Regions from separate parts of the Micrococcus cohnii genome, predicted to be linked through region 1. Evidence: predicted binding sites of a transcription regulator. Region 1 holds the regulator's gene; the other holds the start of a gene.

Evidence for each region. The regulator LexA, encoded in region 1, represses DNA repair genes until DNA is damaged. The targets are predictions, from matches to a motif close to TCGAACANNTGTTCGA.
Region 2: a site for LexA is predicted at 10,314-10,329, ahead of HDA30_RS05225 (LysM peptidoglycan-binding domain-containing protein). Genes of this name have one in related genera too.

What each region holds. Positions count from the first base shown of each region.
Region 1 covers NZ_JACHNA010000001.1:393,390-408,227, reverse strand. Annotated here, with positions in the region: gene priA (bifunctional 1-(5-phosphoribosyl)-5-((5-phosphoribosylamino)methylideneamino)imidazole-4-carboxamide isomerase/phosphoribosylanthranilate isomerase PriA) at 1-344, opposite strand, end outside; gene HDA30_RS01905 (hypothetical protein) at 412-567, opposite strand; gene hisH (imidazole glycerol phosphate synthase subunit HisH) at 567-1,250, opposite strand; gene hisB (imidazoleglycerol-phosphate dehydratase HisB) at 1,247-1,864, opposite strand; gene HDA30_RS01890 (histidinol-phosphate transaminase) at 2,036-3,259, opposite strand; gene HDA30_RS01885 (LysM peptidoglycan-binding domain-containing protein) at 3,315-3,716, opposite strand; gene lexA (transcriptional repressor LexA) at 4,116-4,898, shown strand; gene HDA30_RS01875 (ATP-dependent DNA helicase) at 4,952-7,024, opposite strand; gene hflX (GTPase HflX) at 7,021-8,637, opposite strand; gene HDA30_RS01865 (class I SAM-dependent methyltransferase) at 8,762-9,397, shown strand; gene dapF (diaminopimelate epimerase) at 9,446-10,378, opposite strand; gene miaA (tRNA (adenosine(37)-N6)-dimethylallyltransferase MiaA) at 10,440-11,402, opposite strand; gene miaB (tRNA (N6-isopentenyl adenosine(37)-C2)-methylthiotransferase MiaB) at 11,405-12,943, opposite strand; gene HDA30_RS01845 (regulatory protein RecX) at 12,974-13,747, opposite strand; gene recA (recombinase RecA) at 13,761-14,825, opposite strand.
Region 2 covers NZ_JACHNA010000001.1:1,148,357-1,163,194, reverse strand. Annotated here, with positions in the region: gene mtrA (MtrAB system response regulator MtrA) at 1-370, shown strand, start outside; gene mtrB (MtrAB system histidine kinase MtrB) at 375-2,249, shown strand; gene HDA30_RS05250 (LpqB family beta-propeller domain-containing protein) at 2,246-3,991, shown strand; gene HDA30_RS05245 (ComF family protein) at 4,126-4,911, shown strand; gene hpf (ribosome hibernation-promoting factor, HPF/YfiA family) at 5,056-5,700, shown strand; gene secA (preprotein translocase subunit SecA) at 5,859-8,699, shown strand; gene HDA30_RS05230 (Rv3235 family protein) at 8,753-9,256, opposite strand; gene HDA30_RS05225 (LysM peptidoglycan-binding domain-containing protein) at 9,337-10,179, opposite strand; gene HDA30_RS05220 (hypothetical protein) at 10,354-10,905, shown strand; gene HDA30_RS05215 (helix-turn-helix domain-containing protein) at 10,910-11,143, opposite strand; gene HDA30_RS05210 (CpaB family protein) at 11,398-12,039, shown strand; gene HDA30_RS05205 (nucleotide-binding protein) at 12,043-13,569, shown strand; gene HDA30_RS05200 (sensor histidine kinase) at 13,621-14,838, shown strand, end outside.

The DNA.
Region 1 (14,838 bases):
GGGTCCTCGAGCGCGGCGGTGCCGAGGTTCACCCGGGTGGCGCCCATGGCGAGGGCGTGGTCGAGGGACGCGTCGTCGCGAATGCCGCCGGAGAGCTCGATCTTCACGTCGACCTCGTCGAGCACGCGCTGCATCACCGCTCGGTTGTCGCCACGTCCGAAGGCGGCGTCGAGATCGACCAGGTGGATCCATTCGGCGCCGGCGTCCTGCCAGTCGCGGGCGGCCGCGACCGGGTCGCCGTACGAGGTGGCCGATCCTGCCTCGCCCTGGACCAGGCGGACCGCCTGGCCCTGCTGCACGTCGACGGCCGGCAGCAGCTCGAGCCGGCTCGGGGTTGTCGTCATGATGATGGTTGCCCTTCTGTGGGGGTCGGTGTCGGGCGGCGGGCGACGCGGCGGCGCCGGCCCAGAGTCATTCGAGGGTGAGCATCGCGGCGGCGATCGCCATGGCGGCCAGCACGAGCACGATCGCGATCGCCCACCGGGGCGCCTTCTGAGTGCGCATCGACCAGGCGCCGCCGAGCAGCAGACCGCCGAGGCCGAGGTAGAGGACGGACCAGTACGGCATCAGAGCGTCTCCACCCAGTTGCGCAGCAGGCGCAGCCCCGCCTCACCGGACTTCTCCGGGTGGAACTGGGTGGCGCTCAGCGGGCCGTTCTCGACGGCGGCGACGAAGTCCGCGCCGTGGTGCGCCCACGTGACCTGTGGCGGGCGCATGGCCGCGATCGTCTGGTCGAACTCCCAATCCAGCACGGCATAGGAGTGCACGAAGTAGAAGCGCTCGTCCTCGACGCCGCGGAACAGCACGCTGTCCTCGGGCGGGCGGACCGTGCTCCATCCCATATGCGGGAGCACGTCGGCGGGCAGCTGTTCGACCACGCCGGGCCACTCGCCCATGCCCTCGGTGCGCTCGCCGTGCTCGACGCCGGCGTCGAAGAGGACCTGATGCCCCACGCAGATGCCGAGCACCGGGCGGCCGCCGGCGACGCGACGCCCGATCCACCGGGTGCCGCCCGACGCGGCGAGGGCGCGCATGACGGAGCCGTAGGCGCCGACCCCGGGCACGACGAGACCGTCGGCAGCGAGCACCTGCTCGGCGTCAGCGGTGAGCGACACGGCCGCGCCCGCATGCTCGAGGCCACGCAGCACGGAGTGCACGTTGCCGGAGCCATAGTCGAGGACGGCGACGGTGGGCCGGGCGACCCCCGAGGCGGCGGTGGCGACCGGCTCGGTGACGGCGTCGGTGTTCACAGGGCCCCCTTGGTCGACGGGATGTCGGTGACGCGCGGATCGTCCTCGACGGCCGCGCGCAGCGCTCGGGCAAACGCCTTGAACTGGCACTCGACGATGTGGTGCGGGTCGCGGCCGCGCACCAGATCCATGTGCAGGCAGATGCCGGCGTGGGCGGCGAGGGACTCGAACACGTGTTGGGTGAGCGAACCGGTGAAGTGGCCGCCGATCAGGTGGTACTGCTGCCCGTCGGGCTCGCCGACGTGCACGAGGTACGGCCGACCGGACACGTCGACGACGGCGCGGGCGAGGGCTTCGTCGAGGGGGACGGAGGCCTCACCGAAACGGCGGATCCCGCGCTTGTCGCCCAGGGCCGTGCGCAGCGTTTCGCCGAGGCTGATGGCGACGTCCTCGACAGTGTGGTGCACGTCCACGTGGGTGTCGCCGCTGGCCGCGACAGTCAGATCGAGCTGCCCATGACGGGCCAGGGCGGTGAGCATGTGGTCGTAGAACGGCACTCCGGTGTCGATGCGGGCGCAGCCGGAGCCGTCCAGGTCGAGCTCGACGCGCACGTCGGACTCGCCGGTGGTGCGGTGGATGCGGGCGCGGCGGCCTTCGATGAGCTCTGCGTTCATTCTCTCTCCTTCAGGCGAGGTCCGACGTCGGTGCGGGCGCGGTGGGGCGCGACGCTGAACGACGTCGACCCATGTTACGGAGTCCACCGGCCGTCCTGCGGTTCTCCCCGGCCAGATGCTTCTCACCGGCCCGACCGCCGCACGCGCGGCCTGCGCCGACGCACCGCCCGCTCACGGGGCGAGAACCTGCGTCAGGGCCTCGAGGAAGGCGTCGACCTCCTGCTCGGTGCCCGCCGTCACGCGCAGGTGCCCGGGGATGCCCACGTCTCGCACCAGCACCCCACGGCTCAGCAGCGCGTCGAACACCGCGGACGCGTCCTCGAAGCCGCCGATGAACACGAAGTTCGAGTCGGACGCGGCGGGCGCCAAACCGAGCCGGGCGGCCTCGACCACGATGCGGTCCCGCTGCGCCATGATCTGATCGACCGTCTGCAGCAGCGCGTCAGCCTGGCGCAGCGCGGCCAGGGCGGTGGCCTGCGTCATCGCGGACAGGTGATAGGGCAGTCGGACCAGGCGCAGGGCGTCGGCCACGGCCGGGTCGGCGGCGAGGTAGCCCAGACGCGCCCCGGCCAGCGCGAACGCCTTGGACATGGTGCGGGTGACCACGAGGCGGGGCCGACCGGGCAGCAGCGTCAGCGCCGACGGTGTCCCTGGCCGGGCGAACTCGGCGTAGGCCTCGTCGACGACGATCATCGGAGCCGGTCCGCCTGCCACGGCGAGCCGCTCCCCGGCGCGATAGGCGGCGTCCACCACGTCGAGCTCGAGCGCGGTGCCCGTCGGGTTGTTCGGCGAGGCGAGCACGACGACGTGCGGGGCGTGCCGGGTGATCGACTCAGCCACGTGCTCGGCGCTCAGGGTGAAGTCGTCGGCCCGCCCCGCGTCGACGAACTGCGTGTGTGTGCCCTCGGCGAGCAGCGGATACATGGAGTATGAGGGCTGGAACGCGAGCAGACGACGCCCCGGCCCGCCGAACGCCTGCAACAGCTGCTGCAGCACCTCGTTCGAGCCGTTGGCGGCCCAGACCGCCTCCGCAGTGAGCCCGTGCCCGAGATAGTCGGCCAGCGCCTCGCGCAACGCGGTGAACTCGCGGTCCGGATACCGGTTGAGCCCCGTGGCGATGTCGCCCACGGCCTGCGCGATGGCCTCAGCCACGCCCGGCGGGACGGGGTGGGTGTTCTCATTGGTGTTGAGCCGCACCGACACGTCGAGCTGCGGTGCTCCGTACGGCGTGCGACCGCGCAGGGCCTGCCGTAACGGCAGGTCGCTGAGCCGTACCCGGTCGAGCGGGGCCACGCCGCCGTCGTTGTGCACCGTCACGGCACATGCCGGGTCGTTCGGTGTGTTCGCGGTCGGCGACTGCCCGGCCTGTGCCGCCTTCGTGGCCTGTGCATCCATGGCGTCAGTGTAGGAATCCGCGCAGCGGGCGACACCCACAAGTCACGACGAGACGTCAGCGGCCAGCCGGGACGAACAGCTCGGTCCCCGGCTGCAGCTCGGCGCCCTCGAGCTCATTCAGCTGCGCGATGCGCTCCATGGTGGTGTACCGGTCCGCGTCCGGGTCCGCCTCGGCGGCCACCTCCCACAGTGTGTCCCCCGGAGAGACCACGACCTTCTCGAGCTCGGCCCCCGATCCGGCGGCGGAGACCGCTGCGGGCGAGAACCCGATGTTCAGCGCGGACAGGGCGAACGCCGTGAGGGCGGCCATGGCAAGCATGAGCGGCAGCCCACGCAGCACGAAGCGGCCGCGCCGGTTCAGGCGCACGGCGTTCCGCCCCGAGCTCGTCGGCCGGTCGAGACGACGCGGCAGACGGGCGGCAAGAGCGGTGATGTCGGCGGTGTGAGTGATCGTCATGATGACTGCCTTTCCCTCCGTGCGCGCCCGCCGGACTCCGCTTGTCCCGACCCGGAGGTCGCGGGGAGCCCTCCGCGAGGACGCGCATGATTCGAACAGGTGTTCGATTCGTTCGATCCCATTTCTAGCACACACGTTCGAGACACGCCATGGATTCTTCGAACATATCTTTGAATCCAGCGGTGCCGTCAGCTACCGTCGTGGCATCGACCACGTCCGCTCCGGCGGGCTTGACCGACGCCCTGCGCGCCGCGTGCAGGGCCCAGATCATCAGGCGCACCCGAGACGTTAAGGACGGCGCGAGACGGCCAGGTCTGCCGCGCAGCCCCGGCCGGCCCGTCCCCGCCCGCCACGGGCACGCAGGATGACCCACGCCCCCGCAGGACGATTGGACACCGCATGGCCCCGCACGAGACTCCCGACGCCGCCGACCACACCCCGGCTCTGAGCCCGCGTCAGGCAGCGGTCCTCGAAACGATCCGGTCGTCGATCGCCGCCAAGGGGTACCCGCCGTCCATGCGCGAGATCGGTGACGCGGCCGGGCTCGGCTCCCTCTCCTCGGTCAAGCATCAGCTCAGCCGCCTCGAGCGATTCGGCTACATCCGCCGAGATCCAGGCCGACCCCGCGCGCTTGAGGTGTTGCTCGACGCGGACGGAACCCCACTCACCGCGGCCGGTCGGCCGGCCGCCGAGACCCCCCGCCCGCCCGAGGCCGAGGCACAGTCCGTCGCGGACCGCTCGGGCCCCGGCGACGACGCCGCCGAGGTGGTGGCCCTGCCCACCTGGCACACCGGTCTGGACGATGCGGACTCGGTGCCGGTCCCCTGGGTGGGCCGCATCGCCGCCGGCGGGCCGATCCTCGCCGAACAGCAGGTGGAGGACGTGATGCCGCTACCGCGCCGTCTGACCGGCGAGGGCGAGCTGTTCATGCTCCGAGTCTCGGGTGACTCGATGGTCGACGCGGCGATCTGTGACGGCGACTGGGTGGTCGTGCGCCGGCAGAGCACCGCCGCCAACGGTGACGTCGTGGCCGCGCTGCTCGACGACGAGGCCACGGTCAAGACCTTCCGGCAGCGCGACGGCCACACCTGGCTGCTCCCGCAGAACACCGCCTACGAACCGATCATGGGCGACCACGCGACCATCATGGGTCGCGTCGTCACGGTGCTGCGCTCTCTCTGAACCCGCTCACTGCCGCGGCGACGGGCGGCATCGCATTCTTGCCCGCGCTCAGCTCAGGTGCTCGCGTGCAGCCGCTGCAGCACGCCGGACACGACGGCCGGGTCCGTCGTGCGCCAGAAGTCCGGCAGGGCGGAGGTGAGAAACCCGCCGTAGCGCTCGGTCGCCAGGCGCGAGTCCAGCACCGCCACGACGCCCCGATCATCCACCGAGCGGATGAGCCGACCGACGCCCTGGGCCAGACGGATCGCGGCGTGCGTGGCCGACACAGCCATGAACCCGTTGCCGCCGCGCCGGGCGACGTCCCGGGTGCGCGCGGCGGAGAGCGGCTCGTCCGGACGCGGGAACGGGATCCGGTCGATCACCACGCACCGCAGCGACGGGCCGGGGACGTCCACGCCCTGCCACAGGCTCATCGTGCCGAACAGCGAGGTGTCGGGTTCCTGGGCGAACCGGGACACCAGGGCGGAGAGCGTTCCGTCGCCCTGGCACAGGATCTCCTGCTCGGTCCCGAGCCGCTGCCGCATGGCCTCCGCCGCGTCCTCGGCGGCTCGCTTCGATGAGAACAGCCCGAGCACGCCACCGCCGCTGGCCTGCAGGATGCGTTCGAGTTCGTCGAGCGACTCCTCGGAGGCGAAGCGACCCGGTTTGGGCAGATGACGGGCCACGTAGAGCACACCCTGCCGCGGGTAGTCGAACGGACTGCCCACATCGAGCACGGTGTACCTCGGGGCATCGGGACCGCTGAGGCCGACGTCACCGGCCACCGCCTCGAACCGGCGCTCCCCCGTGCCGACCGTCAACGTCGCCGAGGTCAGCACCGTGGTCGCGCGGCCGAACAGACCCTCGCGCAGCTTGCCGGCGACCGACAGCGGTGCGACGTAGATCTGTGGCGGATCAGCCTCATCGCCGGGAACCCACCCGGTGCCCGGCTCGAAATGCCCCGGGCGCGTCGCCCACACGACCTCGGGGAAGTCCGCCTCGGGTCGGGCCGCGAGGATCCGCTCGGTCACCTCGAGCACATCGATCACCCGGGAGCGGGCCATCTGACGTCCGCCGTCGTCCTGGGCGTCCTTCCCGCCGCCCAGATCGGACACGCACTGGCGCGCCGCCGCGAGCACGGCGTTCAGCGCGGCCTCCTGCGCCTCGTCAACGCCCCCGTGCAGCAGCCCCGACGGCGCGGACGTGAACGCGGCGTCCAGGCCGGCAGCAGCCGAAACGAGATCCTCGACCGCGACCGCCGCGTGCCGCCGCAGCGATGTGGCCGCCCCGAGCACGATGGAGCCGGAGAGCACGCCGGTCACGGCGCCGGTGACCCGGTCCTGCAGCTCGTGGGCCTCGTCGACGATCACCGCAGAGTACTCGGGCAGCACGGCCAGCCCCTCGAAGGCAGACAACGCCAGCATCGCGTGGTTGGTCACCACGACGTCCGCATCGGCGGCCTCGGCCCGGGCCCGCTCGGAGAAGCACTCCTCGGCGACCGGGCACGTCGACGCACCGAGACAGTCGACCGCCGAGACCGACACCTGCCGCCACGCTCGATCGGAGACGGGGCGCTCCAGGTCGTCACGGTCACCGGTGTCCGTCGTCTCTGCCCACGAACGCAGGGCCATCACCTCTCGGCCCAGCGGAGTCGACGGCCCGGACTCGCCGTCCGCGACCGTGTCCACCACGGCGCCGTCATCGGCCGTGGTGAACAGGGTCTCGGCGTCCTCGTCGCCCGGGTATCCGCCGTCGAGCTTGTGCCGACACAGGTAGTTCGCACGCCCCTTGACCAGCGCGACCACGGGCTCGCGCGGCAGCTCGTCCCGCAGCGCCTCAACCAGACGCGGTGCGTCGCGGCGCATGATCTGCGCCTGCAGTGCGAGTGTCGCCGTGGCCACGACGACCGGATCCTCCTGGTCCATCGCATGCTGCAGGGCCGGGATGAGGTAGGCGAGCGACTTGCCCGTGCCCGTGCCGGCCTGCACCAGCAGGTGCCGACGCGATTCGAGCGCCCGGGCCACCTCGAGCACCATGCGGTGCTGGCCCGCTCGGTGCTGGCCGCCCGTGGCGCGCACCGCGGACTCCAGCAGGGCGAGCGCCTCCCGTTCCCGGTCCGTGCGCGGGGCCGCCGCGTCCGTGCTCATGCCGATCTGCCTCCTGGCTCGGGGACCTCACGTCCGAGGCCGAGATCGTCCTCGACGCGGAAGGGCTCGAGGTCCGCGGCGATGTCCGGGCGCACGAGCACCTCGAGGCGCGTGCCGCCCTCCTCGTAGGTCTCCGAGAGGATCTCGGCGTCCGGCGAATGCAGCCGCGCCACGACGTCGCCGCGCGTGAACGGAATCAGCAGGTGCATCAGCACGTTCGGCCGCGGAATGGTGTCCGCGATCATCGCCTCGAGCTCGGCGATGCCCTCGCCCGTGCGGGCCGAGACGACCACCGTGTGCGGCTCCTTCGCCCGCAACCGCGCGAGCACGGTCGGATCGGCCGCATCCGCCTTGTTCAGCGCCACGATCTCCGGGATGCGCTGCGCGTCGATCTCCGCCAGCACGCCGCGCACCGAGGCGATCTGCCCCTCCGGGTCCGGGTGCGCGGCATCCACGACGTGCAGGATCACATCCGCGTCGGCGACCTCCTCGAGGGTCGAGCGGAACGCCTCGACCAGCTGCGTCGGCAGGTTCCGCACGAACCCGACCGTGTCCGAGAGGGTGTACCCGATGCCGTCGGGGGTGACCGCCTTGCGGACCGTCGGGTCGAGCGTGGCGAACAGGGCGTTCTCCACGAGCACGCCGGCCGTCGTCAGCCGGTTCAGCAGCGAGGACTTGCCGGCGTTGGTGTATCCGGCGATCGCCACCGACGGAACCCGGTTGCGGCGTCGGTTGGCGCGCTTGGCCTCGCGCGCTGGCTTCATGCCGGCAATGTCGCGGCGCAGCTTCGCCATGCGGGTGCGGATGCGGCGGCGGTCCAGCTCGATCTTCGTCTCGCCGGGGCCGCGCGAGCCGATGCCCTCGCCGCCGGCAGCGCGACCGCCGGCCTGACGCGACATGGACTCGCCCCAGCCGCGCAGGCGCGGCAGCAGGTACTCGAGCTGTGCGAGTTCCACCTGCGCACGGCCCTCGCGGGACTTGGCGTGCTGCGCGAAGATGTCGAGGATCAGCGCGGTCCGGTCGATCACCTTCACCCGCACGACGTCCTCGAGCGCGCGGCGCTGAGACGGCGCGAGCTCAGAATCCACGACGACGGTGTCTGCGCCGGTCATCGCGACGATGTCGCGCAGCTCGACGGCCTTGCCCTTGCCCAGGAACGTCGCCGGGTCCGGGGTGGCCCGGCGCTGGATGACGCCGTCGAGCACCTCGGAGCCCGCGGTCTCGGCCAGCGCGGCGAGCTCGTGCAGCGAGTTCTCGGCCTCTGCCGCGGTCCCCTCGGTCCAGACGCCGGCCAGCACGACCCGCTCGAGACGCAGCTGCCGGTACTCGACCTCGGACATGTCCTCCAGCTCGGTCGAGAGCCCGGCGACGCGACGCAGCGCGTGACGCTCGGCCAGCTCGTCCTGGTCGCCGTCAAAGCGCGTGTGGCCGTCACCGCCGTCCTGCAGGGCCAGGGCGCGGCCGGGGACGGGCCCCTCCACACGCGCCGGGTCCGAGTCGGGGCCGGAGCCGTCGGTCGTGTCGTCCTCGGCGCCGTGAGCCGCCAGGATCCGGTCGATGACCGCCTGGATCTCAGCGTCGCCGTCGGCATGGGGGTGGTTCTGTTCAGTCATGGTCTCCTCTGGGCCCGGGCGGGCGACGGCGCGTGTGCCGTCCGCGTCCGGCGGGCCGGGTCTCCAGCGTAGTGGCTGGCCGGACCAACGATCCCCCGGCGGCGTTCCCCGCAGCGCCGGTACGATCGACGCCGTGACCGACAGCACCCACTACTTCTCCGCCGACCCCGGCACGCCGGAGCGACGTCGCGAGCTGACCGTTGCCCTGGCCGACCGTGAGGTGCGCGTGCAAACCGCCAACGGGGTCTTCTCTCCCGATGGCATCGACAAGGGCACCCGCGCCCTGCTCTCCGTGGTGCCGGCGCCCCCGGCTGAGGGATCCTTCCTGGACATCGGCGCGGGGTGGGGTCCGCTCGCGCTGACGATGGCGCTGCGCTCGCCCACGGCGACGGTGACCGCCGTGGAGGTCAACGAGCGTTCTCTGGCCCTGTGCCGCGACAACGCGCGGGCCGCGGGCGCGGACAACGTGAGGGCTCTGCGGCCCGATCAGGTGCCCGAGGACGCCGGATTCGACCTGATCTGGTCGAACCCGCCGATTCGCATCGGCAAGCCCGCTCTGCACGCACTGCTCACGCGGTGGCTTCCGGTGCTGCGCCCCGGCGGTCAGGCCTGGCTGGTGGTACAGAAGAACCTGGGCGCGGACTCACTGCTGCCGTGGATCCGCACGATGCTCGAGGAGCAGGCCCCGGGAGAGTTCTCCGTCAAGCGCGCCGACACGGTCAAGGGCTTCCGGATCCTCACCGTGGCCCGTACCGAGTGAGGTCCGGGCCACCCGGTTCCCGGGCCGGAGCCGGCCCGGGTGGTGGCCTCAGCCGATCGTGCCGGTGAACCCGAGTTCCGCGCCACCGGCGAGAACGACGTGCTCGGTGCCGTCCTCGTTCTGCACGAAGTCGACGGCGAGCAGCCCCCCGGGCACCTCGACGAGCCACGAGTCCGAGCCCTCGGACCCGGCCCAGGCGCGCATCGCGGCCGCGGCGGCGCAGGCCCCGGTGCCGCACGACTGCGTCTCGCCGACGCCCCGCTCATGCACACGCATGCGAATGCGGCCCACTCCCTCGCGGATCAGCGGCTCGAACGCGGCGACGAACTCGACGTTGGTGCCGTGCTGCGCAGCGGGCTCGACGGTCGGGGCCTGGCTCAGGTCCAGGGCCTGCAGGTCGGCCTGGGACTCCACGGGGACCACGGTGTGCGGATTGCCCATCGAGATGCTCAGCGCCGGCCGGGGGTCCTGCAGACCGTGAGCGGCCACGACGGCGTCGGAGGCCGACTCCTGCGCACGCTCGGCGTCGATGTAACTCCACGGTCCCATGTCGATCGCGTAGCCGTGCTCGAGGCAGGTGACGCGCTTGACGCCGGCGCGGGTGCCGATCACCACCTGCTGGCCGGGCTCAGCCTCGACGAGACCTTCGGCGAGCAGGAAGTGCACGAAGACCCGCACCCCGTTGCCGCACATCTCCGACACGGAGCCGTCGGCGTTGCGATAGTCCATGAACCACCGTGCCTCCGGCTCCTGTTCGAGCAGGGCCTGGCCCTCGCGCAGCCGGTCCGCGGGCACCGCGCGAATCACGCCGTCGGCACCGACGCCACGGTGGCGATCGGTGATCGCGACGACCTGCTCGGCGGTCAGCTCGCGGCTGCCGTCCGGGTCGGCGATGAGCACGAAGTCATTGCCGGTCCCGTGCCCTTTCGTGAAAGCCACCCCGGAGGCGGCGTCGGTCAGGCTCATGCGCGTCTGGCTCATGCGGGCCAGTCTACGGACCGCGCCGCCGCGTGCGCCGTCATGGTCCGGGCCTCACACTCGGTCAGCGGTCTCGGTTTGCGGTCGCCACGATCTCGACGGCACGCTCGAGCACGTCGTCGGCGAGGGCGTCGATCCAGTGCACGCGGGGATCGGCCCGGAACCACGTCTGCTGACGGCGGGCGAAGCGACGAGTCGCGACGATCGTCTGCTGGACCGCGTCGTCGAGGCTCAGCTGACCGTCGATCACGCCCAGCATGGGCGCGTAGCCGATGCCCGCCGAGGCCGTGCGCCCGCGGCGCAGGCCGGCGGCATCGAGCCGGCGCACCTCCTCGAGCAGTCCGGCCTCCACCATCGCGTGCACACGCGCCTCGATACGCGCGTGCAGCACGGCGCGGTCAATCGTCAGCCCGATCTGCACGACCGGTGCGGCCGCGGGGTGGACACGGCGGACGGGCATGAACGAGCTGAAGGGCCGGCCGGTCAGCCGATGCACTTCGAGGGCTCGGACGAGGCGACGCTCGTCCGCGACGTTGCCCGCCGCCTCCGGGTCCACCGCGGCCAGACGCGCCACAAGGGCGTCACGGCCCTGCTCGGCCAGTTCGGACTCGATCTCGGCACGGACGGCCGGGTCCGTGGGCGGGAACTCGAGCTCATCCAGGGCGGCGCGGACGTACAGGCCGGAGCCGCCGGCGAGGATCGGCGTCCGGCCGCGTGAGCGCACGTCGGCGAAGGCCATTCGGGCCCAGTGCTGGAACTGCGCGACGGAGACGTCCTCGGTCACATCGAGCACATCCAGCAGATGGTGCGGGACACCGCCGCGCTCGTCCTCGGTGACCTTGGCCGTGCCGACGTCCATGCCCCGGTAGAACTGCAGGGCGTCTGCGTTGACGACCTCGCCGTTCAGGCGCTGGGCCAGCCCGACCGCGAGCGCGCTCTTGCCCGTGGCGGTGGCCCCGACGACGGCCACCACGGGCAGGCCCGTGCGTCGCGGCGCCGGCTGGGACGGCGCGCTCGTGCCGGCCATCGTCAGACCCGCGGGCGCAGCGTCGGCATGCCCAGGCTCGTCGCCCCGCCGCCACCGCTGGCGGGGACGCCGCATGTCTCGGCCTGCGCCCGGTCCCAGGCATCGCCGGCACGGGTGCGCCGCAGCCGGTAGTCCTCGGCATTGGGGTCGGCGATCGCGAAGTACGCGGCCGCGTCCGTGACCGTGACGCTCACCATGTCTCCCGGCCGCGGGGTCTCGGCGCCCTGCGGCACCGAGAAATGCACGAGCCGATGGTCCGGAGCACGACCGGCCAGACGCCCGGTTTCTGCCGCCTTGGTGCCGGCGGCCTCGGTCACCAGCAGCTCCTGGCGCGTGCCGATCAGGGTGCGCATCTGCTCCGCCGCAATGCGGTCCTGCAGGGTCACGAGACGTTCGAAGCGCTCCTGCACGACCGGCTTGGGCACCTGGTCCTGCATCTGGCCGGCGGGGGTGCCGGGGCGAATGGAGTACTGGAAGGTGTAGGCCGCCGAGAACCGCGAGGACTCCACGACGCTCATGGTCTGTTCGAAGTCCTCGTCCGTCTCCCCCGGGAAGCCGACGATGATGTCGGTGGTGATCGCGGCGTGCGGGATGCGCTCGCGGACCTTGTCGAGGATGCGCAGGAACTTCGCCGACCGGTAGGACCGGCGCATGTCCTTGAGAACCTTGTCCGAGCCCGACTGCAGCGGCATGTGCAGCTGCGGCATGACGTTCGGAGTCTCGGCCATGGCGTCGATCACGTCGTCGGTGAAGGCCGCCGGGTGCGGGCTGGTGAAGCGCACGCGCTCGAGGCCCTCGATGTTGCCGCAGGCGCGCAGCAGCTTGGCGAAGGCGCCGCGGTCGCCGAACTCGATGCCGTAGGTGTTCACGTTCTGACCCAGAAGGGTGACCTCGACGACCCCGTCGGCCACGAGCGCCTCGATCTCGGCGAGGATCTCACCGGGACGGCGGTCCTTCTCCTTGCCGCGCAGCGACGGGACGATGCAGAAGGTGCACGTGTTGTTGCAGCCGACGGAGATGGACACCCAGGCCGAGTGCGTCGACTCACGTTTGGTGGGCAGCGTCGAGGGGAACACCTCGAGCGACTCGAGCAGCTCGACCTCGGCGCGCTCGTTGTGACGGGCACGCTGCAACAGCGCCGGCAGAGAACCGATGTTGTGCGTGCCGAAGACCACGTCGACCCAGGGTGCCTTCTCGACGATGACGTCCTGGTCCTTCTGAGCGAGGCAGCCGCCGACGGCGATCTGCATGCCCGGATGGTTCTCCTTGACCGAGCGCAGGTTGCCGAGGTTGCCGTAGAGCCGGTTGTCGGCGTTCTCGCGGACCGCACACGTGTTGAACACGACCAGGTCCGGCTCCTGGTCCTCGATGGCCGGGACATAGCCGGTGGACTCGAGCAGACCCGAGATCCGTTCGGAGTCGTGGACGTTCATCTGGCAGCCGAAAGTGCGCACCTGGTAGGTGAGGCCGGCGTGCGGCTGCGGGTCGGCGCGGACAGCAACGTCAGCACGGTCCGCGGCGGTGAGGTCAGGCGTGGTCATCCACCGCATTTTAGTGGCATGGCCTCGGGGTCAGTCGGCGTCCTGCGCGTCGATCACATCACGCACGACGGCGAACGCCAGCGACGGAGCGTGGCCGCGCCGCGCGAGCATGGCGACCAGGCGGCGCACGTGCTTGTCGCGCTCGGCACGCTCCACGGCGGAGCCGCCGGTCGGCACGGGTCGGGCGCGGACCTTCTTCTCGACGAGCTCGCGGGCGGTGCGGCGCTCCGCCTGATCGTCGACCTGCTCGAGGGCCTGCTCGGCCGCCTCTCCTTCGACACCGGTGCGGGCCAGCTCGCGACGCAGAGCGCTGCGGGCCAACCCCCGGCCCGCATGCTTGGCGCGCACGAACATCCGGGCGAACTCACGATCGTCGACGAGGCCGACGGTTTCGAGCCGGTCCAACACCTCGGCGGCGACCTCCGCCTCGACACCCCGGTCCGCCAGGCGCTCCTCGAGCTGGTGCCTGGTTCGGGGTGCACCCGTCAGGTGCCGCAGGGCGACGTTCCGAGCGAACTCGGCCTGCTCCTGCCAGTCCGACCATGCCTGCCCGTCAGACTGCGCCTGGCCGTCAGACTGCGCCTGGCGCGGCGTCGATGCCGCACGGCGACGCCCCGTCCGGCGGCCCTCGCCCGCGGCGTTCGCTGTCCGGTCATCGTCCTGTGGGCTCCGGCGGACGAACAGGTCCGAGGAGGCCGGCGGGTCGATCCAGACGGCGTCACCCCATTCCGGGTCGCCGCGACGGCGTCCCCGACCCCGACGCGGCCCCTGAGGCTCGGCTCCTGCCTCGTGGCGCTCGGACATGCCCGTCACCAGTTCAGGATTCGGCCGACACGGCCTTCAGCGCGGGCTCGTCGCCGCCCTCCTCGGCCTCGGCGTTCGGATCCGGCTCGATGCCGAGCTTGACGCGGATGCGCTGCTCGATCTCGAGCGCCAAGTCCGGATTGTCCCGGAGGAACCGGCGGGCGTTCTCCTTGCCCTGGCCCAGCTGGTCACCGTCGTAGGTGAACCATGCACCGGACTTCTTGACGATGCCTTCCTCAACGCCCATGTCGATCAGACCACCCTCGCGAGAGATGCCCACGCCGTAGAGGATGTCGAACTCCGCCTGCTTGAACGGCGGGGCCATCTTGTTCTTGACGATCTTGGCCCGCGTGCGGTTGCCGACCGGGTTGCCGGCCTCCTTGAGCGTCTCGATGCGCCGCACGTCGATGCGGACGGAGGCGTAGAACTTCAGCGCCTTGCCGCCCGTGGTGGTCTCCGGCGAGCCGAAGAACACGCCGATCTTCTCGCGCAGCTGGTTGATGAAGATCGCGGTCGTCTTGGAACTGGACAGCCGACCGGTGATCTTGCGCAACGCCTGGGACATGAGCCGCGCCTGCAGTCCGACGTGCGAGTCACCCATCTCGCCTTCGATCTCGGCGCGCGGCACCAGAGCAGCTACCGAGTCGACCACGATGATGTCCAGCGATCCGGAGGAGACCAGCATGTCCATAATCTCGAGCGCCTGCTCGCCCGTGTCCGGCTGAGAGACCAGCAGGGCGTCGGTGTCCACCCCGAGCTTGCGGGCATAGACCGGATCCAGCGCATGCTCGGCGTCGATGAACGCCGCAATGCCGCCGTTGCGCTGCGCAGCAGCCACCGCGTGCAGGGCCACCGTGGTCTTGCCCGAGGACTCCGGGCCGTAGATCTCGACGACGCGCCCGCGCGGCAGGCCACCGACGCCCAGGGCGACGTCCAGCGCCACCGAGCCGGTCGAGATGGTCTCCACCGGCTGCATCGACTGGTCACCCAGCCGCATGACCGAGCCCTTGCCGAAATGCTTGTCGATCTGGGCCAGGGCCGCGTCGAGGGCCTTCTCGCGATCAGTGCCGTTGCTCATGGTTCACCCCTAG
Region 2 (14,838 bases), 750 kb from region 1:
GTTCAAACCCGCCGAGCTGGTCGCCCGCGTGCGAGCCCGCCTGCGCGAAGGCGACGCCAAGGCCCCGGAGACCCTGAAGATCGGTGGACTGGACATCGACGTCGCCGGTCACCAGGTGCGTCGCGGCTCCGAGCAGATCGCCCTGACCCCGCTCGAATTCGATCTGCTGGTCGCCCTGGCCCGCAAGCCGTGGCAGGTGTTCAGCCGCGAGATGCTGCTCGAGGAGGTCTGGGGCTACCGCCACCAGGCCGATACGCGGCTGGTAAACGTGCACGTCCAGCGCCTGCGCTCGAAGGTCGAGCCCGACCCGGAGAACCCGACCGTCGTGCTCACCGTCCGCGGCGTCGGCTACAAGGCCGGCCAGGGCTGAGCCCTTGGACGAGGAGAACCACGACGAGCGGGACAAGCGCACGCGGCCGGCCACCGGCTCGCTGGCGCTCGTCCCGGACCACCGCCACTCCGAGCGGCCCTCCGGTGCACGGTGGTCGTGGCTGCGCCGGCCCCGCGCCCAGTGGCGCCGCTCGTTGCAGTGGCGCACGGCGTTGCTGGTGGGCGTGCTGTCCCTGGCCGGGTCCGGCCTCGTCGCGGTGTTCTTCACCCAGCAGATCTCCAACGCCCTGGTCAACGCGCGTTTCGAGCAGGTCGAGGCGGACGCCAATCGTGCCCTGAACGATGTGCGTGAGACGTTCTCGTCGGCCGGCGGCGACGAGCAGGCGACCGACATGATGGTCTCGCAGACCCTGCGCTCGCTCGAGGGCGACACAACCGCCCCGGGGCGGCACTTCCTGTTCGTGCCGATGCCGGACACCGAGTCCGCCGACGTCGGCACGGTCTCGTCGCCGCGCATGTCGCCGGGAGTCATCCCCGATGACCTCGAGAGGGCGGTCGCCGAGGGCAACGGGGTCTACTACGCCTCGGTCGGGCTGCCCGACAGGGAAGGGCAGTCGCCGGGCGTCGCCTTCGGCACGCAGATCATCCTGCCGCCGGGGTCCGCCTACGCGCTGTATCTGGTCTACGACCTCTCCGACGTCCAGCAGTCGCTGGGCTCCGTCATGCAGGTTCTGATGCTCTTCGGCGTCGTGTTCGTCCTGCTGAACGTCGTCGTCTCGGCGCTCGTGATGCGCCTGGTCGTCCAGTCGGTGACGCAGGCCTCGCGCGCCGCCGAGACCCTCTCCCGGGGCAACCTCGAGGTCCGCATGCCGGTGCACGGCGAGGACGAGGTCGCTCGCCTCGGAACCTCCTTCAACCGCATGGCCGACCACATCCAGGACCAGATCACCCAGCTGGCCCACCTGTCTCAGATGCAGCAGCGGTTCGTCTCCGACGTCTCGCACGAGCTGCGCACTCCGCTGACGACCGTGCGCATGGCCGCCGACGTCCTCTACGGCTCGCGAGAAGACTTCGGTCCGGTGAACCGGCGATCGACGGAGCTGCTCTACCACCAGGTTGACCGCTTCCAGGCCATGCTCGCCGATCTGCTCGAGATCACCCGCTTCGACGCGGGCGCGGCGCAGCTCGCGCTCGAGGACACCGATCTGTTCGAGCTGTGCACCGACGTGATCCTCACATCGCAGCCGCTCGCCGACCAGGCCGGTGTCGCCGTGTTCGTGGTCCCGCAGGGCGAGGGGTTCTCCGCGGTCGTGGACCCGCGTCGGATCGAGCGCATCGTGCGCAACCTCGTGAACAACGCGATCGAGCATGCCGAGGGGGAGCCGGTCGACGTCGTGCTCGGCGGCGACGAGGAGGTCGTCTCCGTCGCGGTGGTCGACCACGGCATCGGCATGAGCGAGGAGCAGGTCGAGCGGGTCTTCGACCGGTTCTGGCGTGCCGACCCGGCCCGCAACCGCACCACGGGCGGCTCCGGTCTCGGACTGTCGATCGCGACCGAGGACACGCGGATCCACGGCGGCATACTGTCCGCGTGGGGCCGACTGGGGGAGGGCTCCTGCTTCCTGCTGACCCTGCCGCGGAGCCAGCCGGCCGACGGTGCGGCCCACACGCCCGCGACGATGGCCTCCCACGACGCGCTGCCGTTGCCGCCGGACTACGATCTGCACCAGCGGCGCACCGCGCAGGACCCGCAGCGGCCGCTCGGTCCCGTCGCCGTCGAGGGCCTCGACGAGATCGCCCCCGAACCGGGGCGGACCGGGTCGGGGGACTGGGCCATGGACCGGGTTCAGGAGCAGGCGCTCGACGCGACGCCGCTGCGCCCGTCGACGGATGATCCCGAGCAGGAGCCAGGAACATGACAGTGCAGCGTCACGCCCCTGCCCGCCGCGGCCGCGCGCTCGCGGCCGGTCTGTGCCTCGGCCTCGCCCTCACCGGGTGCGTGCAGGTGCCCACGTCCTCGCCGGTGGGCACCTCCGAGCCGACGGCGCGGTCCGGAGACGAGGAACAGGCGCCGCTGTACCGCCCTCCCGCCCCCAGCGAGGGCGCCGACGCGGGCGAGATCGTGCGGGGCTTCCTCGCCGCCGGCGTCGGGCCGCAGGACGACTACGCCGTGGCACGGGAGTACCTCACCGCGCAGGCGCGCCGGTCCTGGGACCCGGGAAAGCGGACGGTGGTGTACTCCGCCCAGCCGACCGTGACGCAGGCCGATGAGAAGGGCCAGTACGTCGTGCAGGTCGAGGTCGATTCGATCGTGGACGAGCACGGAGTCCGCACGGTCATGCCGGCCGGCACCACCGAGGCGTGGCAGGTCGAGGTCACGGAGGTCGACGGCCAGAAGCGCGTGAGCAGCACCGAGGACGGCACCCTGCTCTCGGCGACGCAGTTCACCGCGATCTACGCCCCGCACAACCTGTACTTCTTCGACCAGACCATGACGTATGCAGTGCCGGACGTGCGCTGGTTCATCAATCGCGGCACGACGGCCGGTGCGGTCATGCAGGCCCTGCTCGAGGGCCCCTCGGAGCCGCTGCGCGGCGCGGTGGTCTCCGCGTTCCCGCCCGGCGCGCCGGCCGGACTGACCCGCCCCTCGGTGCCGGTCTCCGCCGGCACGGCCGAGGTCGATCTGACCGGGCAGACGGTCGAGGGCGCGGACCCGGCACGGCTGGCCCGGATGCGCCAGCAGATCGAGCTCACCCTGACCGGCCTCGGCACGGTCGAGGAGGTCGACATCACCATCGAACACGATCCGCTCGGCGTGCAGGGCTCCCGCGAGAGGGCCCCCGAGGTTGAGACGGAGCTGGTGAACGACTCCGTCCAAGTCGGTGTGTCGAAGGACGACAGTTCGCTCATGTTCTTCCAGGGTCTGACCGTGACTCCCGTCGGCGGCCTGCCCGAGGTCTCCGAGCTGGCCCCGGTGGACCCGACGATGAACCGTTCACGCACCGATTTCGCGTTCCTCACCGAGGACCGAGACGAGCTGTACGTCGCGACCACGGAGGGCACGCTTGAACGGACCGTGGAGGGTGAGTCGCTGACCTCGCCGAGCATCGACGGCCTCGACTGGGTCTGGACCGCCGACACGGGGGCGGACTCGCAGGTGCGCGCGGTGCCGCCCGCGGCCAGCGAGAAGAACCAGCCGCGCGTCATCAGCACCCCCTGGCTGGACTCCGGCGAGCAGATCGTGGACCTGCGCGTGGCGCCCGACGGGGCGCGGGCGGCGCTGCTCATCGACGACGGGGAGAAGACCAGGCTCGTCGTGGCGGGCGTGGTGCGCGGCACCGACGGGGTCCCCTCGGCGCTGACCGAGCCGGAGGAACGTCCGACCACGGTCCCCATGACCCAGGTGCGGTGGGTGGACGGCGTCACGCTCGTCGTCGCGGATACCGCCGAGTCGGCGCAGGACGAGGTCGAGCCCGAGGTGGTCTCGCTCGATGGCACCCGTCGGGTGCTGACCCCGCTGCTGGGCATGACGGACATCTCGGTCGGCGGCTCCGGTGGCTTCTACGCCGAGACGAAGGACGGGGTCTCCCTGCTGGTGGGGTCCTCGTGGCGCAGCCAGGACGTGCCGCATCCGATCCGGGACATCTCCTCGCCCGGCTGATCCGGGGCGGCACACATCAGGTGGGCCTCGGCGCCGGTGGCGCCGCTGCTGCACACCGACCGCACCGGGCGCCCGTGTCCCCAGGCGGCGGCCTCCGGCCGGCGCGGCGAGCGCGGACGCGGTGTGCTGGACCCATGTCCTCCAGCACTGACGCCACAGCCGAGGGCGAGACCACCGTTCTGGGTGAGCTGATCGACCTGTTCCTCCCCTCCGACTGCGTCCTGTGCGGACGCCGGGCCCATCGGTGCTGTCCGGACTGCCGGGCCGGCCTCGAGGCGGATCTGGGGCAGGTCCGCCGTGTCGAGGAAGGCGCGCTCGCGCTTCCGCTGGACGCGCGGGGCCGCCCCCTGCCGGTGTTCGCGGCTGGAGACTACACGGCGGACGTCGCCACGGCGTTGCTGGCTTTCAAGGACCACGACGCGCTGCATCTGGCCAGGCCGCTCGGGCGCGGTCTGCGTCGGGCCCTGGTCCACGCGCTGGGGCATGCCGGTGCGCCGCGGACGGAGCCGGTGCTGGTGCCCGTGCCGGACTCGTGGCGAGGGTTCCTCCGGCGCGGGTACGCTCCGTTGCCGGAGCTGCTCGAGGCCGCGGGTCCGCATCCGGCGCCCGTGGCGTTGAGACTCGTGCGTCAGAGCGGCCTGGAGCCGTCGTCGCTGTGGCGGCCAGACCGGTCCCACGCGGGTGCGGGCGCCGTGCAGCGCCGGGCACGACGCCGCGGCTGGCGTCCTGGCCACGCGCTGGCCGCGGGGACTCCGGTGGTCCTGGTGGACGACGTGGTCACGACCGGTGCGACGCTCGCCGCGCTCGCCGAGGTCGTCCGTGGCGCCGGCGGCGTGCCGGTGGCGGCCGCGGTCGTCGCAGGCGTGCCGGCGCCTCGCGGGCGGCGAACAAGTGATGACACGCACATCGACCAGGTCTAGGCTTGGGGCACGGAGCCGGTGTTCCGGCTCCCTCCCGTCAGGCGGTCGAAAGGAGCTGGACTTCCTTCGACCGCCGTTGTGCATCCGGCACGCGGTCGCGGGTCCGGGCACACGGGACCGCTGGCGAGAGCGCAGGAGGTCGAGATGACCGTCGACGTTGATTTCGTGGCCCATGGCGTCAGCCTCAAGGACGCCTTCCGAGAACATGCGCAGCAGCGCGTCGAAAGGCTCGAAAGCCTCGCGGAGGGGCTCGACGAACTTGAGGTCAAGGTCACGAAGGTGTCCCATCACCGTCACTCGGAGAACACCATGCGGGTCGAGGTCACGGCTCGTGGCGCCGGTCGGGTCGTGCGCACCCTCGCGGACGACGACGACAAGCAGGCCGCCTTCGACCGTGCGTTCGGGCGTCTGACGCAGCGGCTGCGTCGCCTGCGGGATCGCCGCAAGGATCGGCGCAGGCAGCGTCCCGTCTCCGAGATCACGGAGCCGGTCCCCGTCGTCGAACCGGGCATGAGTCTGGTCGAACAGGTCCTGGCGGCCCGGCGCGAGGAGCAGCAGCAGGCCGGTGAGCCGGTGCCGGAGGCGCCGTCGTCACCGGTCACGATCCGGCAGAAGTCCTTCCCTGTCGTTGCGATGAGCGTCGCCGAGGCGGTGGATGCGATGGAGCTGGTCGGGCACGACTTCTACCTGTTCCGCGACGAGCGGACGGGACGGGACGCCGTCGTCTACCGCCGACGCGGTTGGGAGTACGGCGTCATCAGTCTTGACGACGAGCCCGCGGCCTCGTGAGCAGCCGGAGGTGTGTGAGGGTGGGCGAACTCCCAGGCGCCCACCCGTAGACTGTCCGGCAGACCACTGGGCCGCCGTGCGGGCGCGGGCCGTCGAGCGCTGCTCGGCGTCCGCGCCCGAGCGCGGGGCATGCGCCACACGACGAGGAGTCAGCTCAAGTGCCTTCGATCATCGACCGCGTCCTGAAGATCTCGGATAACCGGGCCATCAAGCGACTGCAGGGTACGGTGGATGCGATTAACGTCCTCGAAGACGAGTTCCGCGGGCTCAGCGATGCGGAGTTGAAGGCGGAGACCCAGTCCTACAAGGAACGACTGGCCGACGGCGAGACTCTCGACATGCTGCTGCCCGAGGCGTTCGCCGCGGTGCGCGAGGCCGCCGGCCGCACCCTGGGTCAGCGCCACTACGACGTGCAGTTGATGGGCGGTGTCGCTCTGCACCAGGGCAACATCGCGGAGATGAAGACCGGCGAGGGGAAGACCCTCGTCGCGACGGCGCCGGCCTACCTGAACGCGCTGACCGGCAAGGGCGTGCACGTGGTCACCGTGAACGACTTCCTGGCCTCATACCAGGCGGATCTGATGGGGCGGGTCTTCCGCTTCCTGGGCATGGAGACCGGCTGCATCGTCTCCGGCCAGGATCCGGCGACCCGGCGCGAGCAGTACAACGCGGACATCACCTACGGCACGAACAACGAGTTCGGCTTCGACTTCCTGCGCGACAACATGGCGTGGTCGCTGGACGAGCTCGTGCAGCGCGAGCACTACTTCGCGATCGTGGACGAGGTCGACTCGATCCTCATCGACGAGGCACGCACGCCGTTGATCATCTCGGGACCGACGCAGGGCGATGTCACGCGGTGGTACGGGGAGTTCGCCCGCATCGCCCGGCGCCTGACGAAGGACACGGACTATGAGGTCGACGAGAAGAAGCGCACTGTCGGCGTGCTCGAGGAGGGCATCGAGAAGGTTGAGGATCATCTCGGCATCGAGAACCTCTACGAGTCGCAGAACACTCCGCTGATTCAGTTCCTCAACAACGCCGTGAAGGCCAAGGAGCTGTTCAAGCGCGACAAGGACTACGTCGTGCTCAACGGCGAGGTGCAGATCGTCGACGAGCACACCGGTCGTGTTCTCGCGGGGCGCCGCTACAACGAGGGCATGCACCAGGCCATCGAGGCCAAGGAGGGCGTGAAGATCAAGCCTGAGAACCAGACTCTGGCCACGGTCACACTGCAGAACTATTTCCGCCAGTACGACAAGCTCTCCGGCATGACCGGCACCGCAGAGACCGAGGCGGCCGAGTTCACGAACACGTACAAGCTCGGTGTCGTGGTCATCCCGCCGAACCGCCCGAAGCAGCGTGTGGATAAGAACGACCTGGTGTACAAGAACGAGAAGGTCAAGTTCGACGCGGTCGTCGAGGACATCGCCGAGCGACACCAGAAGGGCCAGCCGGTCCTCGTGGGCACGACGTCGGTGGAGAAGTCGGAGTACCTCTCGATGCTGCTGGCCAAGAAGGGCGTGCGTCACGAGGTGCTCAACGCGAAGAACCACGCGCGTGAGGCGGCGATCGTGGCGCAGGCGGGCCGGTACGGCGCCGTGACGGTGGCGACGAACATGGCCGGGCGCGGCACGGACATCATGCTGGGCGGCAACGCCGAGTTCACCGCCGTCGCGCGTATGCAGGAGCTCGGCCTCGACGCGCAGGAGAACCCTGAGGAGTACGAGGCGCGGTGGCCCGAGGTGCTCGAGGCGGCGCAGCAGGCGGTGAAGGAGGAGCACGAGAAGGTGCTCGAGGCCGGCGGTCTGTACGTGGTGGGCACGGAGCGTCACGAGTCCCGGCGCATCGACAACCAGCTGCGGGGCCGCTCTGGGCGTCAGGGCGATCCGGGTGAGTCGCGGTTCTACCTGTCGCTCACCGATGAGCTGATGCGCAACTTCAACCCGGGTGCGGCGGCGCGGATCATGAACTCGACCGCGATCCCGGACGACATGGCGCTCGAGTTCAAGATGGTCTCCTCGGCGATCCAGAACGCTCAAGCACAGGTCGAAGGACGCAACGCCGAGCAGCGCAAGAACGTCCTGAAGTACGACGATGTGATGAACCGGCAGCGTGAGGCGATCTATGCCGACCGCCGTTCGATCCTCGAGGGACAGGACCTGCGGGCCAAGGTGCGCAACTTCGTCGAGGACACGGTTCACGCGCTGGTCGACGCGGCGACCGAGGAGGGACGGTCCACCGAGTGGGATCTCGATGCGTTGTGGGAGAACCTGCGCACGATCTACCCGGTCGGCATCACGGTCGACGAGGTCGTGGACGAGGCCGGCGGACGGGCCCGGCTGACGCCGAGTGTGCTCAAGCGCGAGCTCGCCTCGGATGCGTTGCTGGCCTACGACGACCGCGAGGCGGAGGTCGGCGAGGAGGCTCTGCGTGAGGCGGAGCGCCGGGTCGTCCTGGCCTCGATCGGCTCCAAGTGGCAGGAGCATCTCTACGAGATGGACTACCTCAAGGAGGGGATCGGCCTGCGCGCCATGGCTCAGCGCGAACCGCTCGTCGAGTACCAGCGGGAGGGCTACCGGCTCTACCAGGCGATGATGGCCGCGATCCGTGAAGAGTCCGTGCGCACGCTGTTCACCGCGAACATCTCCGCCGAGCAGACGCCGGTGTCCCTGCCGGGAGTGAAGGACGCCCGCGGTTCCACGATGACGCCTCAGGTCACGGTCGACGGTCTGCAGGCCCCGAGTCGTCCGTCGCAGATGCGTCTGTCGGGCCCGACCGAGGACGGTGCCATCCGCGAACGCAGGCTCGACGAGAAGGAGGACGCCCCGCAGGGCTCACGCCGGGACCGGCGTGCGGCCGAGCGGGCCGCTCGGACGACGTCGACGGCGGGGTCCTCGTCTGCCGCGACAAAGACCCCCGGCAAGGCCGGGAAGAAGAAGTCCGGTGCACGCACGCGGTCCGGTGGGGCGAAGCCATCGCAGGGCAGCGGCACCTAACCCGTCCGGCGGTAGCCGGACGCGCCGGGCGCTCGTCCGCGAGCCGGTGGTGGTCAGCCGATTTCGATCTGCGTGACCTTCCACCGGCTCAGCCGTCGCTCGAGGCGCATGGCGATCGCTCGGGCGCGCTCGTCGCAGGTGATCGTGGCACAGGCCTCCAGCCGGTCCGGGCTCAGGCGATGCACCCGCGCCCCGAGCGGTCGGGGCGACGTGGTGAGCCGGACGGACGCGCCGGTGCGTTCGAGCAGCGCGAGACGGCGGGCCACCTTGTCGTAGACGGGCAAGTCCAACCATGTCGCCAGGTCGCGCAGCGGGCGACGGCCGGCTTCGGCCTCGACACAGGCCAGGGCGATCACCGCGGCCAGGGTCCTGGCAGAGCGCTCCTGCTCGGCTCGCTGCTCCTGCCGGGCCCGGAGGCTCAGCGTCGGTGCCTCCGGTCGCTCGGCGCGTGGCCGACGGCGCGGGGCGCCCGTGGCCCGGGGCAGGGGAGCCGAACGGGCACCGTGGCCCGTCTCAGAGACGGCGTTGAGGGATGTCGGGGCGGCGGTGGCGGTCATCGTGGGCGTCTCCTTGTCGTGATCTGGCCGGAGGCTCGGAGTGTGGGCGAGGTGTACGGGGGCTGAGGGCGTCAGTGTTCTCATCGCAGCGAGTACACCCCCGCTGCGGGGACGTCGGAGTCGAAGGGCGGTGCCTGCAGCACCAGTCCTGCGCGCAGGGCGTGGGGGTCTTCGCCGATGACTGACCGATTGTGGCGGTACCACTGGCGCCAGCGCAGGTCGACCTCGAGCACGGTGGCGTCCGGGCCGAGTTCGGTCGCGGCGATGTCCCACAGACAGTCGCCGGTCGTCACGGTGTGGGACGGGGCGTCGACGGTGATACGGGGCTGACGGGGCGTGAAGGCGGCCGTCGGGGCCTGTCCGTGCGGGATCCAGGCCGCGCTCGGCGGCCCGTCCGTCACGGAGTGCTGTTCTGACTGTGCGCTTGTCGTGGCGGCCGGGTCCCGTGGCGTCGTGATCCCGACCGCATCGACGGGCAGCCGCGTGTCGACGACGTCGGCAGCGGTGGCCCCGGGGGCCAGCACAACCGAGAGCCCGAGCGCCGTTGCCGCCAGACGGCGCAGCGCCGCGGGGGCGAACCGGCCAACGCGCTGCGCGGTGCGAGCATCTCCGCGGCGCAGCGCGCTCGCCCAGACGGCCGTGGCGCTCAGCGCCAGCAGCCACCATGCGGTGAGGCCGGCCGCCGCCACCGTGCAGCTCAGGGCGATGAGCCGCTCGGTCTCCGCGACGGCGGTGGCTCCGGTCTGCGCCCACAGCGAGCCGCCGGCCCACCACAGGATCGGCGTCGCTGTGAACAGCGCAGCGAGCGGGAGTGCTCCCGCGCCTCTGCCACGGTCCTTGCCGTCGTGTGTGTGCGTTGACTGCGGTGACGTTCCGGCGCTGGGTGAGCTCGCGCGGTGAGTCTTCTCGTCAGCCGTCCTCATGGCTGGTCCCCCTGGATCGCGGTTGTGAGCGGAAACGGCCCCCGATGGCTGTTTCCTGGCTTCGATAGCGAGTGTAGACGTGTGTTTGCGCACACTGTCAAGAGTGGGTCGATGATGCTCTTTGATGCGGTTTGACGAACTTTCGTTCGGCGGGGCAGGTTAGGATCTGTCGTCATGAGATGGGATGCGCTGTTCGCGGACCTGGAGGCAGAGTGGGAGGCGGGACGGACCGCGCAACAGCTGGCCGACGCTGCGGAGCTGACGCGCGGCGAATGGGCGCAGCTGAGTCTTGTTGAGCGTCTGCGCGGCGCCATCGGCACGGTTGTACGCGTGCGCGTGCGCGGGGTCTCACCCTTCGAGCTGCGGGTGCAGGCGGTGTCCTCGGACTGGTTCGGTGGTGCGGCGAGCGCCGGATCGGTGGTGGTGTCCCTCGCGCACGTGCTGACGATCGAGGCGCCGCTGAGCGCGGCGGTGGTCGACGCCAGGGCCGGGCGGTCGTTCGTCTCCGTCCTGCGACTGCTGGCGCGGTCGCGGAGCACCGTCGAGGTGGTGGCCGCAGGCGGAGACGAACTGGCCGCGGGGACGATCGACCGCGTGGGGGCCGATCATGTCGACCTGGCTCGGCATGCCAGAGACGAGCCGCGACGTCAGGCGTCGGTGCGGGGCAGGGTAACGATTCCCGTCGCCGCGATCGCGCTCGTCCGGGCGCGCAGCGGGGTGGTGTGACGGCTCAGGCGTCCGTGCGTTGCGCGGCGTCGTGGCGGGCCCACTCTCGGACCTTCTGTGCGGTCGCCTGGTACTGGGCGGCGATGTAGTCGTCCAGCACACGCTCCTCGACTCGCCACTGGCCGCGTCCGCCGACCTGGATGGCTGGCAGCTCGCCTGAGCGCACCAGGGCACGGGACTGTGCGACGGACACGTTGAGCACCTCGGCGACGTCCGTCAGGGTCAGAAAGCGCGGCATGGTGATCCTCTTCCGTGTTTGTTGCGGTTTCATGCACGGTGATATCCAGTGCTGGTCTTGACTCCATTCAATCGTGGATGACACGCGGGACGCGAGCCCGTCCACAGGTGTGATGTGCAACTCCCATCGGCGTGAGATGTGGCATTATTCTCATGCTGGCACCCATGGCGACGTCGACGGGGCGGAGCCGCGTGCCGACGGCCGGAGCGACGCCGGGCTCCGCGCCTGCGACATCTGTGGAGGGAGAATTCGTCGTGTCCGCTTCCGAGAGCACATCCGCACCGCGCCTGCGTCGCCCGCGCTGGCGCGACCCGCGTCTGATCGTCGGGGTCCTGCTTGTGCTGGCATCTATGGCGTCCGTCGTGGCTCTCGTGCAGAACGAGCGCCGCACGGTCGCGTACTGGGCGGCCGCCACGGACATCGCCCCGGGACGAACCGTCGAGGCCGCTGACCTGGTCCCGGTCGAGGTGAACCTCGGTTCTGCGGGAGGCCGCTACCTTGCCGCGTCCGAGCAGGTCCCCGCGGAGTCGACCGTGGTGGCTGCCGTCCGCGCCGGTGAGCTCGTGCCGGCAGAGGCGGTGGTGCGTGAAGACCCGAAGAGCCGCCGTCACGTCGGCCTCACGGTGGGAGAGCCCCTGCCCTCGGGTATCGGCGTCGGCGACCGGGTGGACGTCTGGGTGGCCCAGCCGCAGGAGTCAGGCCAGGGCCATGAGCGGCCGGAGCTGACGGCCAAGGCGGTCGAGATCGCTGAGGTGTCGACACAGTCTGGTCCCTTCGCCGGGGCCGACCTGGTGCGCGTGCAGGTTCTCATCGGTCCGGAGGAGCTGCCTGAGATCCTGGCCGGAAAGGTCGCCGACGCCCGGATCACGGTGCTGCCGTCGGTCGGAGGGAAGTGAATCGTGCGCGTCGCCGTCGCCGCACTCGTCGCCCCGCATCACGACGTCATCGGCCCGCTCGAACGGGCGCAGGCAGAGGTAACCATCCTCCGACGGGTCGAGGACCTCGCGGAGCTGCTCGCGGTGGCCCGGACCGGCTCCGTGGACGTCCTCCTGGCGTCCGCTGAGGTCGAGGAGATCACCCGTGCGCTGATCGACGAGGTCGATTCCCTCGACCGGCCCGTCGGCCTGGTGGTCCAGAGCGAGGTGCCTGCTGAGCGAGGACGGCTGCGTCGGCTCGGTGTGCCCGCGCTGCGCCTCGACGCCGACCCGTTGGAGCTCGCCGCCGCTCTCACGCAGGCCGCTCGCGACGCAGCGCTCGAGACGAAGCGCACCCCGCTGCCGGACGCGGAGGGAGAACCGGAACTGCCGGCACGTCTCGACGTCGACGCGGACGAGCCTCGGCCGCTGGACCCGGGCGAGTCCGGTGCGAGCGGTCCTGCCGCGGCATTGCGGCTGGACGATACCGCGTCGGCCGCCGAAGCACCGTCCGGTATGTCCGCCGAGGTTGTCGAAGAGGGCGAACCGGAGGACAGCGCCGCCACCCTCGCTGGCGCGGCGGCGTCCCCGGTCGTGGTGGCCGTGTGGGGTCCCACGGGAGCGCCGGGGCGCACGACTGTGGCGGTGAACCTCGCCGCCGAGTACGCGCTTCTGGGTCATCGGACCGTGCTCGTCGACGCCGACACCTACGGCCCGTCCGTGGCTGCGTGTCTCGGGCTTCTCGATGACGCGGCGGGACTGGCGCAAGCCGCACGTGCCGCTGACCGCGGAGACCTCGATGAGCGCCGACTGGCCGACTGTGCGGCCCGGATCCGGGTCGCCGGGGCGGAGCTGTCCGTTCTGACGGGGCTGAGCCGACCAGATCGCTGGCCTGAGCTGCGTTCCTCCGCCGTGGCGCACGTTCTGCAGGCCGCTCGCGGCCACTGGGACCGCGTGGTGGTCGACGTCGGTTTCTGCCTCGAGGAGGACGAGGAGCTCTCCTTTGACATTCCCGCCCCGCAGCGCAATGCGGCGACGCTCGCGGCGCTGCGCGCGGCGGACCGGATCCTGGCGGTGGGCGGCGGGTGCGCCGTGTCGCTGCCGCGACTGATGCGGACGATCCCGGCCCTGGTCGACACGGTGGGCGGCACGACGCAGGTGCAGGTCGTGGTGAACCGGGTGCGTTCGTCGACGGCGGGTCTGGCACCCCAGTCGCAGATCCAGGCGGCGTGGCGACGCTTCGTCGACACCGACGCCCGGCTGTCCTTCCTGCCGGACGACCCGGCGGCGGTGGACCAGGCGTTGCTCAACGGCCAGGTCCTCGCCGAGTCCGCGCCGAGGTCGTCGTTGCGCCGGGCGCTGGCGGGGCTCGCGGCCGACTCCGGGGCGCCCCAGACGGACGGCGCCGCGGCACGGACGCGCGCGGCGCGTACCCGGCGTCCCGCCGTGGGGTTGCCCGCGTCGGTGGCCCGCCTCGTGCGTCGGCGTTCCCGGGTGTCACCCAGGGCCTGACCGGGACGGGAGCGCCCTGAGGCGTCACCGGCGGAGGTTAGGCTGGCGCCCATGGTCACTTCCTTGTCCGCGGACCCGCTGCGGCTGCACCCGGACCTCTCCGCCGGCGACCGGGACTGGCTGTTGACCCTGGTGGGCGACTGGCAGCTCATCGCGGACCTGTCGCTGGCCGACCTTGTGCTGTGGTGTCCCGCGCCACGATCCGACGGCACCGGCGGCTATTACGCCATGGCTCAGGCACGCCCCGTGACCGCGGCGACGCTGTTCCATCGTGATCTGGTCGGCTCGCGGGCCCGCGCCGACCTGCGGGCCCTGCTGACGCAGGCGTGGCGGTCCCATGACACTGCGGGCGCCGAACCCATCGAGGCCCCGGACGGCACGCTGCAGGTGCGGCTGTGGCCGGTGAAGCGCGATGGCCGTGTGCTGGCGGTCCTCACGGAGCACCGGGATCCGGACAGTCGGCGTGAGCTGACCAGCATCGAGCTGAACTACCGCGCCGCGGCGGAGCGACTTCTGCACATGACCCGACGCGGTCAGTGGCCAGATCCCGCGGATCCGCCCGGCTTCTGGATCGGGGGCACGCCACGTGTCGGTGACGGTCTGATCGTCCTGGACGCCGATGCCCGCGCCGCGTTCGCCAGCCCGAATGCCGTCTCGGCGCTGCGGCGCCTGGGCGTTGCGGTGTCCATCGAAGGTCAGGTGCTCGCCCCGATCCTCACCCAGGCGATGATCGGCACGGGCGCCCTCGACGAGGACGCCTGGTCGGTGTTGTCGGGGGCACGCGGCGGTCGTGCGGAGGTGCAGATCGGCAAGGTCACCATCATGGTGCGCGGGATCGTTGTGCGCGGACGCGAGGAGCGCGACGGCGCGCTGCTGATGCTGCGCGATGTGAGCGAGCTGCGTCGACAGGAGCAGCGGCTGGTCAGCAAGGACGCGACGATCCGGGAGATCCACCATCGGGTGAAGAACAACCTGCAGACCGTCGGGTCGCTGCTGCGGATGCAGGCGCGTCGGGCCACCTCCCAGGAGGCGCGTCAGGCCCTGGCACAGGCGATGCAGCGGGTGGACACGATCGCCCTGGTCCACCAGAGCCTGTCCGAGGACGTCGCCGGCCATGTCGACGTCGACGCGCTGATGGCGCGCCTGTTCCGCCTGGCCGTCGAGGTCGCCGGAGACGGGCGTCAGGTCCGCTCTCGCGTCGAGGGCGAGTTCGGCGCTCTGCCCACCCGGATCACCACGGCGCTCGCCCTGGTCATCAATGAGCTCGCC